Regions from separate parts of the Neorhizobium sp. R1-B genome, predicted to be linked through region 2. Evidence: predicted binding sites of a transcription regulator. Region 2 holds the regulator's gene; each other region holds the start of a gene.

Region 1 (3,260 bases), on a different contig from region 2:
GACGAAATCGACAAGATGGGCATGGATTTCCGTGGCGACCCGTCTTCGGCCCTGCTCGAAGTGCTTGATCCGGCGCAGAACTCGACGTTCATGGACCACTATCTGGAGGTCGAATACGACCTGTCGGATGTGATGTTCATCACCACGGCGAACACGCTGAACATTCCGGCACCGCTGATGGACCGCATGGAAATCATCCGCATCGCCGGTTACACGGAAGACGAAAAGCGCGAAATCGCCAAGCGTCACCTTCTGCCAAAGGCAATCAAGGAACATGCGCTGCAGCCGAACGAGTTCTCGGTCAGCGACGATGCCCTGATGGCGGTGATTCAGCAGTATACCCGTGAAGCGGGTGTCCGTAACTTCGAGCGCGAATTGATGAAGCTCGCCCGCAAGGCGGTCACCGAGATCATCAAAGGCAAGACGAAATCGGTCGAAATCACGGCGGCCAACATTCACGACTATCTCGGCGTGCCCCGCTTCCGCCATGGCGAAGCAGAGCGCGAGGATCAGGTCGGGGTCGTTACCGGCCTTGCCTGGACCGAGGTCGGCGGTGAACTGCTGACCATCGAAGGGGTGATGATGCCGGGCAAGGGCCGTATGACGGTCACCGGCAACCTCAAGGAGGTCATGAAGGAATCGATTTCGGCTGCGGCATCCTATGTCCGTTCGCGCGCCGTCGATTTCGGCATCGAGCCTCCCCGATTCGACAAGTCCGACATCCACGTTCACGTGCCGGAGGGGGCGACCCCTAAGGACGGTCCGTCCGCAGGTGTCGCCATGGCAACCGCCATCGTGTCGACCATGACCGGGATTCCGGTCAACAAAAATGTGGCGATGACCGGTGAAATTACGCTTCGCGGTCGTGTGCTGCCGATCGGTGGCCTCAAGGAAAAGCTGCTCGCAGCTCTCCGGGGCGGTATCACCAAGGTTCTGATCCCGGAAGAGAATGCCAAGGATCTGGCTGAAATTCCGGACAATGTGAAGAACAGCATGGAGATCATTCCGGTTTCCCGCATGGGAGAAGTGATCCGCCATGCGCTCGTTCGCCAGCCCGAGCCCATTGAATGGGACGGCACGGTGGAAACGCCGGTCATCGCCACAGTCGAGGGCGTTGACGACGTCGGCGCCGCGATCGCGCATTGATCGACAGGCTTCCGTATATGCCAATTTGGCACTGACCACTGAAAAAGCCGGCTTAAAGCCGGCTTTTTTTGTGAAAACTTTCGGAGACCCCTTGTTTTTCAGGCGATTGCGGAGCTTTTGGGTTGCCAAGGCCGGACGGAAAACTATTGTCGGCCCCGAAATACATGAGTCGTTCCAAAACCGTTGAAAGGGGTGGAAACATGAACAAGAACGAGCTGGTATCCGCAGTGGCCGAAAAGGCTGGCCTCTCCAAGGCCGATGCCGCATCCGCTGTTGATGCCGTTTTTGAGACCGTACAGGCTGAACTGAAGAAGGGCGGCGATATCCGTCTTGCCGGTTTCGGCAGCTTCTCCGTTTCCCGTCGCGAAGCGTCCAAGGGTCGTAACCCTTCGACCGGCGCTGAAGTCGACATTCCGGCACGCAACGTGCCGAAGTTCTCGGCCGGTAAGGGCCTGAAGGACGCAGTCAACAGCTAACGCGCTGCCTTTCAGGCACCCTTACAGTCTCGAACAAGAAAAGGCCCGGTTTCCGGGCCTTTTCCTTTTGGCGGCATTGTCATCTGCCTGTCACGCATCTGGCCCACAAGCCATCTGTTCGTTTCCAGGACAGGAGGGGCTTCCCATGACATTTTCACTTCGTGCCGCCATGACCGCTGCGCTTCTGGCGTCGGTCTCAGTGCCGGCCAGCGCCGAGCAGGTGTTCAACCGCATTGCATCTTTCCCCGTTGTCAGCAATCTTCCTGCCGATAAGGACAAGAAGGCAACCACATCGGCAGAGATCATCACCGCCAGCGAAGACGGCAAGACGCTCATCTATTCCGACAGCCCGCTCGGCGCGATCGGTTTCATCGACATCACCGATCCCAAGGCTCCGAAGGCACTCGGCGCCGTGACTTTCAAGGGCGAACCAACGTCGGTTGCCGCGGTCGGCAACAAGGTCCTTGCAGCCGTCAATACCGGCGAAAGCAAGGCCAAGCCAACCGGCATGCTCGCCGTCGTCGACATCGCCACGAAGAAGGTCGACCTGACCTGCGATCTGGGTGGCCAGCCGGATTCGATCGCAGTCTCCAGGGACAAGACCTTTGCGGCGATCGCGATCGAAAACGAGCGCGACGAGGATGTGAACGACGGAGCTCTCCCGCAGATGCCGGCCGGCGACCTCGTCATCGTGTCGCTCAAGGGGGGCACTGCCGACTGCGCGTCGATCAAGCATGTCGATCTGAGGGGCATTGCCGAAGTCGCGCCGGAAGATCCGGAGCCCGAATTCGTCGCCATCAACGATGCCGGCGAAATCGCCGTGACGCTGCAGGAAAACAACCATATCGCTATCATCGACGGCAAGACGGCCAAGGTCATCGGTCACTTCTCCGCCGGCAAGACCGACTTGGATGGCATCGACAACAAGACCGACGGCCAGCTTGCGTTTACGGGCAAGGCCGAAGGCGTGCTCCGCGAGCCCGACGCGATCAAGTGGCTCGACCACAATCGTCTGGCTGTCGCCAACGAAGGCGACTGGAAGGGCGGTTCGCGCAGCTTCACCATCTTCGACCGCAGCGGCAAGGTCCTCTATGAATCCGGCGCCTCGCTGGAGCGCGAGATCGCTCGAATCGGCCATTTTCCGGACAAGCGTGCGAAGTCAAAGGGTGTCGAATTGGAAGGTATGGAGTTCGCTTCCTTCAACGGCCGCAATTACATTTTTGTTCTCTCCGAACGCGCTTCCGTCGTGGCCGTTTACAAGGATACCGGCGCCGAACCGCAACTTGCCCAGCTTCTGCCCTCGGGCATCTCGCCGGAAGGTGCTGTCGCCATTCCTGGCCGCAACCTGCTCGCCACGGCCAATGAAGCCGATCTCGGCGAAGACGGCGGCGCCCGCTCACATGTGATGATCTATGAGCTTGCCGAAGGCCGGCCTAGCTATCCGACGCTCGTCTCGAAGGATGTCGACGGCAATGTAGTCGGCTGGGGCGCTCTCTCCGGCCTTGTCGGCGACGCTGAAAAGGATGGCATTCTCTATGCGGTCAGCGACAGCGTCTACAACATGCAGCCGTCGATCTTCACCATCGATACGACGAGGAAGCCGGCCGAGATTACCAATGTCCTGCGGGTGACCCGCAA
Region 2 (3,260 bases):
CTGGTAAAAGGAGTAGGACACGATGAACATGATGTCAGAAGCAGCAGTTGAAAAGGCGCTGGATCAGAAGATGAACGATTCTTCCTACAAGATGATCGGCAAGGACGTGTCGGTCTATTACGGCGAAAAGAGAGCGCTTTTCGACGTCAACCTGAACGTCCGGGAAAACACGGTGACTGCCCTCATCGGTCCTTCCGGTTGCGGCAAGTCCACTTTTCTGCGCTGCCTCAACCGCATGAACGATACGATCGAGAACTGCCGCGTCACGGGCAGGATCACACTCGATGCCGACGATATCTATGATCAGAATATCGATGTCGTTGAATTGCGCGCCCGCGTCGGCATGGTTTTCCAGAAGCCGAACCCATTTCCGAAGTCGATCTACGAAAACATTTCCTACGGCCCACGTATCCACGGTCTGGCCAGAAACAAGGCCGACATGGATCAGATCGTCGAAGCCAGCCTCCAGCGGGCCGGCCTCTGGACCGAGGTGAAGGATCGCCTGCACGAATCCGGCACCGGCCTCTCCGGTGGTCAGCAGCAGCGTCTCTGCATTGCCCGCGCGGTGGCAGTGTCGCCGGAAGTGATCCTGATGGATGAACCCTGCTCGGCGCTCGATCCTATTGCAACCGCCAAGGTCGAGGAGCTGATCCACGAACTCCGGGCCAACTATACGATCGTCATCGTGACGCATTCGATGCAGCAGGCGGCTCGCGTGTCGCAGCGCACTGCCATGTTCCATCTGGGTCAGCTTGTCGAAGAAAACGACACAGACAAGATGTTCACCAATCCGGACGACCAGCGCACTCAAGATTACATCATGGGCCGTTTCGGCTGATCTGCCGACTGCGCCGCCCGACAACCCAATATCGAGGACTAGACGATGGCATCGACCCATATCCTGTCGGCCTATGATGACGAACTGAAATATTTGAGCCGCCGTATCTCCGAGATGGGCGGTCTTGCTGAGCAGATGTGCGCGGATGCTGTGCGCGCCCTGGTGAATTCGGACTCGGCTTTGGCTCAGAAGGTCATATCGGATGATGTGATCCTCGATCATGCTGAGCGGGAGATTCAGGACAAAGCTATCGTCACGATCGCCAGACGCCAGCCCATGGCTGCCGATCTGCGCGAGATCGTCGGCACGCTGCGCATAGCAGCCGATCTCGAACGCGTCGGCGATCTGGGCAAGAACACCGCCAAGCGTGTCATCGCGGTGCAGGGCACGGGCGTGCCCCGCAAGCTTGCACGCGGCATCGAGCACCTTTCCGATCTGGCGCTGGTACAGCTCAAGGAAGTGCTGGACGTCTATGCCAGCCGCTCGGCGGAAAAGGCCGAAGCGATCCGTATCCGCGACGAAGAGATCGACGCGATGTACACCTCGCTGTTCCGGGAACTCCTCACCTATATGATGGAAGATCCGCGCAACATCACCACCTGCACGCATCTTCTCTTCTGCGCCAAGAACATCGAGCGCATCGGCGACCACGCCACCAACATCGCCGAGACGATCTACTACATGACGACGGGCGCCCAGCCGGAGGGCGAGCGCCCGAAGGACGATACATCGAATACGCTTGGCGCGATCACCGAATGACGGAATGCTGATGGAGCAGAGCTGAGATGCTGCCAAAAATTGCTGTGGTGGAAGACGAGGAAGCGCTGAGCGTGCTTCTTCGCTACAACCTGGAAGCTGAAGGGTATGAGGTCGAGACGATCCTGCGCGGCGACGAAGCTGAAATCAGGCTTCAGGAACGCACTCCGGATCTCCTGATCCTCGACTGGATGCTGCCGGGCGTCTCAGGCATCGAGCTTTGCCGCCGTTTGCGCATGCGCTCGGAGACCGAGCGCCTGCCGATCATCATGCTGACGGCCCGCGGCGAGGAAAGCGAACGCGTTCGCGGTCTCGCAACGGGTGCGGACGACTATGTGGTGAAGCCGTTTTCGACGCCGGAACTCATGGCGCGCGTCAGGGCCATGTTGCGGCGTGCCCGGCCGGAAGTCTTGTCCAGCGTGCTGCGTTGCGGCGATATCGAGCTCGATCGCGAGACCCATCGCGTGCATCGCAAGAGCCGCGAGGTTCGCCTGGGCCCGACCGAATTCCGCCTGCTGGAGTTCCTGATGGCCTCGCCAGGCCGGGTTTTTTCTCGCTCGCAGCTTCTCGACGGCGTCTGGGGTCATGATATCTATGTGGACGAACGCACGGTCGATGTGCATGTCGGTCGTCTGCGCAAGGCGCTCAACTTCTCCAACATGCAGGATGTCATCCGCACCGTTCGCGGCGCCGGTTATTCGATGGAGTCCTGACGGGCGGCGTTGCTGATCGGGCTTGTTTAACCGGTCTTGCTGATCGGGTCGGCCACGGCCTTGGATTCCGGTGACCCCTTGAAGCGCAGGAAGATCGACAGAACCACCAGCACCGCAGTCGAGAGGAATTCGGATTGCCAGTTCTGGAAGGATTCAAACCAGAATTGCGCGTCTCCCAGATATTGCCAGAAAGGCATTGTCGGCTGCCCGTGCATGGCGGCTTCCACATTGGCAGCCTCGAAGCTGTAGCGAAGATGCAGCACGAATGTGAGCAGGAACAGCAGGCCGAGCGCGATCCCGAGCGAATAGGAATAGAGGCCGCGAATGAAGGAGCCCGCCTTTACCGGCCATGGCGCCTCGGGATCGGGTAGATGCTTCCGCGGATCTTCATCCTGCGGGTTGGGTTGATCCGGATCCTTCGATTCCGCCGAGCCCTTTTGATAGAGCATCGCCGTCAGCATAACATAGGCGGACATCTGCAGAAATTCGCTCTCCCAGTTCTCGAAGATGGCGGAGAGAAAATGTCCAGAGGTGAGATAGTCGACAGCCGAGAGCGCGACCTGTCCGTGTTCGGCGAGTTCGTCGTTATGAACGCTCCACCCGGAAATAAACGTCCCGCCGATCGTGGCAAGCGCCGCCACCATCAGCACGATCGTCAGACCGTTAGCTCGCAGGAAAGACATGATCGAACCTTCAAACCGTGATCGGATATCCGCATCAACGGTTGATGACATAGAACGTTCCATGCCGGTTCTACGAGCAAAAACAGAACGTTGATCGGGGATCCTACGTGGGTTGGCCAAGGTGCCTAAGGCGTTGGGAGACCGTTATCCGGTGGTAGCTGCCTTGGACCATTCCGGCAGCGGAAACAGCCGGTCATAGGCCCAGTTGAAGACGAAGGCATAGATCACGTAGAAAACTGCGAAGGATATATCCATTGTCAGCGCCTGAAT
Region 3 (3,260 bases), on a different contig from region 2:
TATCGTCTTGAAGGAAAGTGACACCTATGACCCGCAACGGCCGTCGCCGATGGGAAGAGATGTTCAGCGGGCGCGATACTGCCCGGGGGTCAGTCCGGTTCGCGATTTGAAGTGGCGGGTGAAATGGGCCTGGTCGGCAAAGCCGCATTCGAGCGCGATTTCCGCCGGCGGACCGCCCCGACTCAAGCGCTTGCGCGCCTCGCGGATGCGAATGTCGGTGAGGAAGGAATGCGGCGTGATGTGAAATTCCTTGCGGAAGGCGCGGATGAGATGGGCACGGCTCAAGCCCGCCACTTCGGCAAGTTCCTCCAGTCCGACATCGCTGGCGAAATTCTCCACCAGGTAGTCGCGCGCCCGATGCACGGCCGATCTTTCAGCTGTATCGGTCGGCACGATGATCGAGCTGCCGTGCCGCCGGAACATGGCGTCCAGCACCAGGAACATTGCCTGGCTCGTCTCCAGCGCGCCGGACCCCAACTCGAGGGTGCGATGCGCCGCATGGAAAGCATCCGCGAGCGACTGGTCGCGAAGTATCTGCCTGCCGAAGGCGGGCATGCCCCGAAAAGGCTTCCCGGTGACGTCTTCCAGGATTTCGCGCAGCAGCGAGAGGTCCGGATAGATCATGCGGTAGCGGTAGCCGCCCTCGTAGGGCGCTCCATCATGGATCTCGCCCGGGTTGATGAGATAGAGGTCGCCCGGTCCGGACGCTTCCCTTGTGCCGCGGATCGTGGCGATCTGGCCACCACTCTCGATGGCGCCGATGCTGAATGTGTCATGGGCATGCGGGGCGAATTCGTGGGTCAGGAAGGTGGCGGTCAGGCACTCCATGCCGCCGAAGCGGCTGTCCCGCCAGAAGCGGGTGGTTTCCGCGTCCGCGAGCGGCATGTGGTCGGCTGCCTGCTCCTGCGAGATATTGTCCATCACGCGGATATAGCAGATTTGCGCCTTGGCTTCTTGAACAAAAGTGACGCCGGAGGGTCTCAGGCGATCTTGCGTGACGCCACCCGACCCATGGGATGCAGGGAGTGGACGAGGAGAGGTGCGCCCTGCTCCTCCTCGACGAATAGGGCGAGGTTGGCGACCTCGACCGGCTTCCTGAGGAAGGGTTCGAAGTGATCGCGCAACGCCAGCTCGAAGCGCGGCATGTCGATCGCGGAAAGCGGCCCCGTGAGGGTCATGTGGAAGCGGAATTCGTCCATCACGTAAGGGTGGCCCCAGCGGTGCAGGTTTGCAAATTGCGGAGCTGTCAGGTCGCCCGGATCGCAGCGCTCCAGCTCCGCTTCGGAAAGCGGAGCGCGAAAGGCGTCGAACTCCTGCACGACGGCGGCAGCGAGAAACCGCATGGTCTCGCAGGGCAGCACCGGTGCAAGGCCGAAGAAATTGCCGAGCCGAACGACTTCCAGTCTCGGCAGATCAAACGGATCGTGCGCGCCCGCAAATCGCATCAGGTGCCGCAGCAGTGCCTGTTCGGTAACGCCGGGTGCAAGCCGGAAGGGCGACTTCAGCGTGGCGTGGAAACCGGAGCGGCGCGGTAGCGCGGTGTTGAAGGCGATGTCGTGGATGCCGATGCCTCGGATCGCCGGCGGCTCCATGGCCTCGCCGGAAAAGGCGTTGCGGCCAAGCCATTGGGCGGCGGCCAGCGTCAGCGGATCATAAGCCGGAGGCGTGAAATATATGGCATAACGCATGCATCACCTTCTCGTGCGTCCCTTCTTTTCCGCCCCGGTATTTTACGTATTGCTCATCGACCCCACGAATGGAGGTACGTGATTTGCGTGACAGATTAACGACGAGGGCGACGGAAGGATTCGCGTTTAGCGCGCGGCAGCGGCCAGGTGGCTTTCCAGGGCAAAGGAGTCCGGAAGCTGCATTTCCTCGCCGTTTACCGTACGGAGTGCTACTTCGGCGAGCTTGTGGGCGAGCCCAAAGCTGACCTTGAAGCCCCCGGTAAGAGCAATCACCTTGCGGTGATCCGGATGCGGCCCGACCATCGGGTCGCGGTCGATGGCTTTGGGCCGAAGCCCCGCCCAGCGCTCGATCACCGGCGCTTCCCTCAGGGCCGGCACGAGATCGCGAGCGCGGCTGACCAGATCGTCGAGCAGACCGTCCGTCGAGGCTGCGTCTTCGAACACGTCCTCGCTGGTGCTGCCGACCGCGACATGCCCGCCCTCGTGGGCGACGACATAGAGCCCGTTGAGGAAGATGATCGGCAGTGTCGGATCGACGTCGGCCCTGAGCAATGCCGCCTGGCCCTTCACTGCCTGTCCGAGCGGCCGTGGCAGCGGCGGAGAGATTTCCCCCAGCAACGGGAAGGACTGGTGGCCCGCCGCCACGATGCAATGTCCGAAGGCAGTACTTTCGCCGCCTGCGAAAATCACACGGTTTTTCTCCGGATCGACCCGATCGGCGACAAGCCCCTCGATAATCCGGACGTGTCTTGCCGCACGCAGGAAAGCCACAAGCGCCGCAGTAAGACCGCGCGGCGAAACGCGCGCCGCGAAAGTGTCATGAACAAGACCGGCTTCGGTAAAGGTTGCATCCGGCCAACCCTCCTGAACGCCGCGATCGACGACATGCCAGTGGAAACGGCGGCCATGCTGATGCCAACAGATTTCGGCATCCTGCGAGTGCCGCAAGGCGATCGTTCTGAGATGCGGTTTCGGCAAGGGGATCAGCCGACCGCAACGGCGGTACCCGCAGGTCATGCCGGTCGCCTGCTCGATGCCGGCGACCTCCTCTTCGAGCGACAGCAGCGCGTCGAACTGGAACTGTTTCTTCTCGTTCCATTTGTCCGGCATATGCGGCATCAGCGCGCCGAGCAGTCCGCCGCTCGCCCCCTGCCCCATCCGGCCCGCATCGACGAGCAGCGTCCTGATACCGAGGCGCTCTGCCTTGACCGCCGCCCAGAGGCCCATGACGCCGCCTCCGAGGATGACGAGATCGACAGCTGCCGGAAGATCGTGAGATCGACCGCCAAGATCCGATTGACCCTTGGACCCGGCAGGATTATCCGCATGTCCCATGAGCGACGATGACCTCGAAAAGCTTGCGACCCCCGACAGTGTTGCCCGGGAAGACCAGCCGCTGGACTGGCACGAGGGCGATATGCCCTATTCGCAAAAGTTTGGCGATCACTTTTATTGTCGCACCGATGGGCGGCTGGAATGCGGCCACACCTTCCTCGCAGGCAACGGCCTGCCGGATCGTTGGCGGGACTGCGGGTCACCATCCGGAGACTTCAAGATCGGAGAACTCGGTTT

What was found. The regulator PhoB, encoded in region 2, activates phosphate uptake and scavenging genes when phosphate is short. The targets are predictions, from matches to a motif close to TGTCATNNANCTGTCAT.
Region 1: EDE05_RS03925 (esterase-like activity of phytase family protein) is a predicted target of PhoB. The motif match lies at 1,700-1,716, and genes of this name have one in related genera.
Region 3: EDE05_RS06235 (DUF1045 domain-containing protein) is a predicted target of PhoB. The motif match lies at 1,776-1,792, and genes of this name have one in related genera.

What each region holds. Positions count from the first base shown of each region.
Region 1 is NZ_SOEM01000002.1:222,666-225,925, forward strand. Features, by position in the region: gene lon (endopeptidase La) at 1-1,146, shown strand, start outside; gene hupB (DNA-binding protein HupB) at 1,347-1,622, shown strand; gene EDE05_RS03925 (esterase-like activity of phytase family protein) at 1,768-3,260, shown strand, end outside.
Region 2 is NZ_SOEM01000001.1:383,767-387,026, reverse strand. Features, by position in the region: gene pstA (phosphate ABC transporter permease PstA) at 1-7, shown strand, start outside; gene pstB (phosphate ABC transporter ATP-binding protein PstB) at 23-838, shown strand; gene phoU (phosphate signaling complex protein PhoU) at 884-1,597, shown strand; gene phoB (phosphate regulon transcriptional regulator PhoB) at 1,624-2,307, shown strand; gene EDE05_RS01785 (DUF6766 family protein) at 2,334-2,990, opposite strand; gene EDE05_RS01780 (PACE efflux transporter) at 3,135-3,260, opposite strand, start outside.
Region 3 is NZ_SOEM01000003.1:252,557-255,816, forward strand. Features, by position in the region: gene EDE05_RS06230 (AraC family transcriptional regulator) at 64-921, opposite strand; gene EDE05_RS06235 (DUF1045 domain-containing protein) at 981-1,688, opposite strand; gene EDE05_RS06240 (FAD-binding oxidoreductase) at 1,815-3,023, opposite strand; gene mnmD (tRNA (5-methylaminomethyl-2-thiouridine)(34)-methyltransferase MnmD) at 3,022-3,260, shown strand, end outside.